DNA from 2 places in the Spirosoma sp. KUDC1026 genome. Region 2 is predicted to be linked to the other one. Evidence: riboswitches for the same ligand, from Rfam matches in the RefSeq annotation. Region 2 holds a riboswitch; the other holds the start of a gene.
The links. A riboswitch is a leader RNA that binds a small molecule or an ion and turns the genes downstream of it on or off. The one in region 2 is predicted to bind cobalamin.
Positions count from the first base shown of each region.

Region 1 (3,398 bases), 2.7 Mb from region 2:
CAGGCCAAGAAGATAGTTGAGGGGTGTACGAACTGCCATACGTCGCGGTTAGTACACCCCTCAACTATTTTTGTTCACATTCCCTTACAAACTCACCCGCACACCGATATTCGCTGTGCGTCGGCGGGTGTTGTAGCCGTAGCTGTCGACGTATTGTTTGTCGAACAGGTTCTGAACATCAGCGTACAGGCGGATTTGATTCAGGCGATATTCGGCGTAGAGGTCAACCGTACTATACGGAGCCAGCGTTACGTTCTCCGTGGCAAACGTGGCCGAGTTGTAGAACCGGTCGATGCGGCTACCCACCGAACGTAGTGATGCACTGGCGAACAGAGAGGGAGTGATCTGATACCCCGCCGTGAAGTTGACCAGTACCTTCGGCCGGCGGAACAGGTTGTTGTAGGTCGTGTCGCGGCCTGCTGCCTGGGTCGTCACCCGACCGTCGAGCAGGGTAAGGTTGCCGGTCAGAGCTAGTTTGCCCAGTTGCGCCTGCCCTTCAAACTCCCACCCGTGGTCGTGCTGCCGGTCGAAGTTGATGTACTGACTCGTATAGGGCGGCACTGCCAGGGACTGGAAGAAGATAACATCGCGCACCTGCCGGTTGAAATACAACGCCCGGACCCAGGCATTTTTCGCCTTGGTGAAGACCTGAATACCCGCTTCAATCGACTGACTCCGTTCTGGTTTCAACGCCCGGTTACCATACGGCGAGAAAATCTGGTACAGCGACGGAGCCCGGAAACCAGACGACAGGTTAGCAAATACTTTAACCTGATCCTGAATCAGGTACGATGGGTTGAACGAGTACGTAAATGCATTTCCGTACACCGAGTGGTGGTTATAACGTCCGCCCAGTTCGACGGACAGCCCTTTCTGCGTCCGCCAGACACCCGATGCGTAGAGGCTCAACTGACCCGTACGGGCCGTATCTGCTCCCAGCGGTGGTGACTCGTACAGACCGTATTCACTAACAGACCGGTACGTCTGGTCGGTATTGGCGAAGCGGTAGTCGGCACCGGTGAGCAGCTCGATATTTTTGCGGACCGTCAGTGTGTGGTATACCTCCGCAAACTGCGTCAGTCCGCTGTATTCACTGTAACTATACTTGTCAAAAGCGGCCGGTTCAACTGATGTCGAGTCGTCTTTGTAGACGCGTCGGCTGCCACTGACGCCGTAATTCGCAACCAGTTTGCCGCGCTCGTGAGTCCATTCCAGCCCCGCCGAGCCAAAACTGAAGCGGTTGTTGGATGTATAATCTTTTTCGTCACCGAAAGCACCTGCGTCGAGGTCTGTCTGGTAGGCCGTGGTGAGGCCGCGCAGCTTCAGCGTCAGCCGCGGATTGAGTGCAATGGCTACGTTACCGAGCAGGGCGTTCTGCCGGTAGCCGTCCTTGTCGAACGTGCCCGTGTTTTCACGATCCGTCGCTGCCGAGAACCCCGTTGATGACAGGCGCGTGTACCGCAGAGTATACGATACTTTTTCGGTAGCCCCACCCAAACCAATGCCGCCCCGGAACGTATTGTACGTGCCATACTGGGCCGTCGCTGACACACGCAGCGGCCGTTTACCCAAACCGGTACGCGTCGAGATAGAAATTACTCCGGCAACGGCATCAGAACCGTAAGCCGTTGATTGGGCTCCTTTCAGAATTTCGATCCGTTCGCACTCGCCCACCGTAATCAGGTTGAGATCGAAGGCGTTAACGGTTCCCGATGGGTCATAAACCGGTACGCCATCCAGCAGCACCAGCGTATTGCCCACCGAGGCCCCACGCAGGTACACGTCCTGGTTGGAACCCAGCGGACCCTGAGCGCCTACGATCATCAGGCCCGCCTGGCGCGTGAGCAGCTGACTGACCGTCTGCGTAGCGTAACGTTGCAGCACCGAATCGGGGAGGACCGTAACGACCTTGCCGGTCTGCGATTGTTTTTGAGGGAATTTGTTGGCCGTGACCACGACCTCATCGAGTGTTTTGGCTTCCTGAGCCAGGGCGGGTACAGTAATACCCAGAGCAGCCGGTCCCAACAGGGCGGTTGCCAGCAGGCGCGTAGTAATGCGCATGTCGAACATAGAAAAAGTGAATACCCGTCGCTGTCTATCGCTATCCTCCGTACCGATAAACAACTCACGACCAGCGGCAGGTCTCCTGACTTAGCTCACCGATTCGGGCCTTCCCGTTGCCCAGAAACGGGCAATAGTGACCAACGTAGCAAAGAATCGGCTGTCTTGAAAAACAAAGCAGTACAGTTGCGGGGACAGTCCCGGTTTTGGTCGGCAAAGACCACCGGAGTTCCCTATTAAGCCATTGCCGTCCACGCTGGGGTCGACGACGGGCACCGCGAATCCGGCGCGAAGGTACGAACGTATTGGTTACTTCGCTTGATTGAGGGCGCAAACAAGCAAAAGCGCCCGGTAGAAAATCCACCGGGCGCTTCGCCAGAACACTAAAAATCGCAGTTGCTTACTTGCCGTTCAGGTCAGCCACCGAGTTGCCGTCTGTTTCGTAAAGCTGGTTGAAGAGGAACTTGAACGTGCCCTGCGCCTGCGCCCGGAAGGTGATTTCCGGACCGAACGCATACAGTTTGCCCGCACCAATTGGTGCCATGAAAGCCGCGACGCCATCTTTCAGATACGCCTGACCCCAGGCCCAGCCGCTACGTAGTGGTTTGCCGCTGTCGAACCACGCCAGTGGTTTCACTTTGCCCGTCGCGATAGCATCGGGAGCGATGTTAAATACTGGGCTGGCGTCGAAGTAAACGTCCGTTTTGGTGGGCAGACCCCAGGTGGCCTGCTGCGTCGAATCGACATTCACGCGCAGAACACTGCCGGGAATATAGTATTTCTCGCCGGGCAGTGGGCGCTCCTGACCCGAGCTGGTTACTTCGGTCAAAGCGTTCTTGACGGGTAGACCCAGGTGATAGGCCAGGTTGGTGCTGCTGCCAATGGTGATGATGTCGCCACCTGCTTCCAGGAATTTCTTCAGTTCCGGAACCGACTTTTCGTGGGTGATCCGGCCCGTGTGCGTGCGGTACTCGGCTGGTAGTTCGTCGTTTTTCGGAATACGCGGTGCAAAATTTCGGTAAGGATCGTTGTCTTCACCCGTGTATTGTGGGATGGCCCGGGTTACGAACACAATCGCGTCGTACTTCTTACGCAGGTTACCGGCATCAACTTCCTGACTGTAGATTACTTTCATCGGGAAGTGATACTGTTCCATAATCCAGCGAACCCAGCCCGATGGCATCGAACCACCATAGGTATCCCAGAGCGCGATGCGCATGGGACTTACTTTCGCCATCGTACCCGTTGGACGTTTGGCGATGCTTGTTACGTCGATACCTAGACTCTTCGCCGATTTGTCCAGCAGCGTTTTCGCCTTTTCCGAAGCAGGTACGAAG
Region 1 is NZ_CP056032.1:2,417,413-2,420,810, forward strand. It holds gene HU175_RS10165 (TonB-dependent receptor plug domain-containing protein) at 85-2,061, opposite strand; cobalamin riboswitch at 2,119-2,356, opposite strand; gene HU175_RS10170 (M14 metallopeptidase family protein) at 2,462-3,398, opposite strand, start outside.
Region 1: another riboswitch for cobalamin. It lies ahead of HU175_RS10165 (TonB-dependent receptor plug domain-containing protein); the one in region 2 lies ahead of HU175_RS23365 (hypothetical protein).

Region 2 (3,398 bases):
TTTTGCCCGGCTTGAACGTAGTGAGCAGGGGCGTTTCCTTGACGGAGAAGGTAATATCATCCACCCGCAGACCGGGCTGCAACAGGAAACGATCTCCGCCGAAGGCCAGCTGTCCCTGCGCGTAGAACGCCGACGACCGAATCGAGTAGTTGGGCTGCGTAGGCGCTTTTTCGGTAACGCCGTCGCTCCAGCTACGAGACGACGTACTGGAATTTAGATAATCGTAGCCAACCGTAAGCTGATGACCCCCCAGTTGCCAGTTATCTTGGAGCTGAACGCCCTGCCAGCGGTTCGCAGTATTTGACGACAGGAACGGGGTAACCGGCTTGCCCGATACGTTGGTTGTCTGGTTGAAATTGTTTTCGCCGGAAGCAAAGACCCGTAACGTCGGTTTGTGAGCCGCCAGTTGACCCCGCAGGGCAACCTCTCCCGCCTGCCGATTAACATCTTTCAGGCTGGCCTGCGTGGTGCCGTAGGTAATGTCGCCGGGTGATTCAACGTCGTCGGCAATGAATTTTTCGCCCCGTACGTCCACTCGCCAGTTAGTACTGATCTGATAGCCCAGCCTTAGCGAACCGGAATAGTAGGTGAGCTTGGTGTTGGGCCGGATCTGCCCATCGTCCTTGCGATCATCGATCGTTTCGGCCGGTTTGTTGCTGTAGTATTTTACGGCCTGATCGCCTTTTAACCAATTCCGGAACAGGTTACCTTTTCCGATTCGGTAATCCTGCGCCCGCCGGAGGTAGTTGACCGATGCATCGAAGTCGAGCCGGTTGGTTAGACTGCCGCCAACATTTCCCCCCGCCTGATATGTCTGGAACGAACCATACTCAGCGAAGGCATTGCCCCGCAGCGGTCCCGTGGAGCGCCGGGTGATGACGTTAATGACGCCCCCCATGGCCTGCGAGCCATACAGCGCCGATGCGGGCCCTTTCAGCACTTCGACCCGCTCTACGTTGTTGAGTCCAATGGTCGACAAATTCGTGGCCCCCGCCGGACGCCCGTCAATCAGCAGCAGCGTTCGCTGGTTCAGTCCCGAGAACTGCGGACGGAATCCCCGGATGCCAACGCCCGACGATAAGTTAGGATACTGAATGACATTGACAGCCGCTAGCTTCTTGACCAGATCTGTTACGTCGGTGGCCGGCGTTTGCTCGATGTCACGTCGGGTGATGATGTCGATTTGCTGCGGAACCCGGTCGCGACGGGTTTCCGAACGGGTGGCTGTAACGATCGTTTCTTCCAGCGCCCGGCTTCGTAGTGTGTCGGCAGGGATCGATTGCGCCTGTAAAGAGTTAAGTATACTAAGCGTTGCTGTTGCACCCAGACAAGCAAGGGTCTGGATCGAGCTACCTAGAACAAGATAGTAGCGGTGTTTCATGAATACTTGTTACGATTAAAGAATGTCGACCAGCGTGTAAATGCCGATCGCAATGGAGAAGATGCCCACCGCATAGTTGATAACCCGAACCGCCGTCTGCCACCGGTCGACTACTTTGGTCAGTGAAAAAGCCAGCAGGCAGCCGTAGAGAGTCATGGCGACGATGATGCCCGCGCTTTGCAGCACAATAATCCAAACGGCTGTGGCCGCATCGCTGGCCGCCAGCGTCAGAGCTACCGTGCAGGCACCGCCCGTACCGGCCAGGCCGTGGACCATACCGACCCAGAACGACCGGCTGAACGTAGTGGACGGTGCTGGATGTAAATGCTCGTGCGTCTGCTGGTGATTCCGCCGGATGGCCACAATCCCCAGCCAGATCATCAACGGGCCGACGGCCAGTTCGACCTGCTCGGCAATGTTGAGCGACAGCGCTGATTTGACCAGCAGCACCAGACAGGCAAACAGAATGAGGGTGAACGAATGGCCCAGCGCCCAGTGCGACGATCGCCAGATGATACGCCATATGTGATGCCCTCCTGACTTGCCTTTTTCGGAGGCCAGCACCGACACGGCGGCCATATGGTCGGGTTCGAAGGAGTGCTGCACACCCAGCAGTAACGAATCGATAAGTAGCGGATTGATCATGCGCTTGTTCGGTTGATGTGGTGGCAAACCCGTAAAAAGCGCGTACAAAAAGCAGGGGTGTCCGCCGGTTAGTAGGCGCACCCTATCTGACTTCCTGTCTGCCTTTCGTCCCGAAAGCACACCGGTTTATGACGTTTCTGGGCAGGTCTTCTGGCTCGTTCGATCCCAACGCCTTCCCATTCCTGATGAGGAACAGTGGCCTGATTGTCAGAATGTTTGTGTGAACTATACAGCAGCGGGGACTGCTCCGATTAACACTGACGGGCAGCGCGACGGATTCCCTTTTAAGCGCTTCCCGGCGGAAGCGCACCTAAAAACAGGGGCAAAAGTATAGTTTTCGCTGTACTTCTGTCCTATACGGACTGAGTTACTTTTCTTGACTCAATCGTTTTACGTTTCCCGCGAGCACTTATCTTATTCATCAACTGCCCTTTACAAAATAATCAGATTGTACGTTGATCAGAAAATGGCTCGCCTTTGCCTAAAGATGCATTGAGTTACGAGCTTCGTCTATTTCCTTTACAACCTTGATCATCGAGGCCCATCTACGACCCCTCGGAAGCAGAAAAGACATAATGACAACAGCCAACAAAAAGGAACTGTCGCCCGAACAGCGTGACGAACTACTCCGCCTTTTGAAAGCCCGTTTCGAGAAAAACAGAAACCGGCACAAGAATCTTGACTGGGCTGATGTACAGAAAAAGCTAGATGCCAATCCCGAAAAACTGTGGGTGCTCGATGATATGGAAGTGACCGGCGGGGAGCCTGATGTTGTCGGGTATGATTCGAAGACGGGGGAGTATATTTTTTATGACTGCTCAGCCGAGAGTCCCAAAGAACGTAGAAGTTTTTGCTATGATCGGGAAGCGCTGGAATTGAGAAAAGATAATCGCCCCGAAAATAATGTTGATGCTGCTGCTGCTGCCATGGGTGTCGAACTCCTGACGGAGGAGCAGTATCGGCAGTTGCAGCAGATTGGACCGTTCGACCTAAAAACGTCAAGCTGGATACAAACACCTGCTGCCATTCGTAAACTAGGCGGAGCTTTGTTTTGCGATCGGCGCTATGATACGGTTTTTGTGTACCATAATGGTGCTTCCTCATACTACAGCGCCCGAGGGTTCCGTGGTTCGTTACGGGTCTAGGGACGTAGTGAAAAGTCATTAGGAATGATGCCTGGACCAGTTCTCTAGCTGCTTGTTGAATGTCAAATCAGAGTATATTTTCTCAGTTTCTGCTGGCCGCTCCGGCCAGCGGTTCCGGTAAGACGACACTGACACTCGGGTTGCTTCGGGCGCTGGCGAATCGAGGATTACGGGTGCAGCCGTTCAAATGCGGTCCGGACTATATCGATACGCGGCATCATCAGACT
Region 2 is NZ_CP056032.1:5,543,508-5,546,905, reverse strand. It holds gene HU175_RS23370 (TonB-dependent receptor plug domain-containing protein) at 1-1,381, opposite strand, end outside; gene HU175_RS23365 (hypothetical protein) at 1,397-2,026, opposite strand; cobalamin riboswitch at 2,149-2,355, opposite strand; gene HU175_RS23360 (DUF4256 domain-containing protein) at 2,602-3,171, shown strand; gene HU175_RS23355 (cobyrinate a,c-diamide synthase) at 3,231-3,398, shown strand, end outside.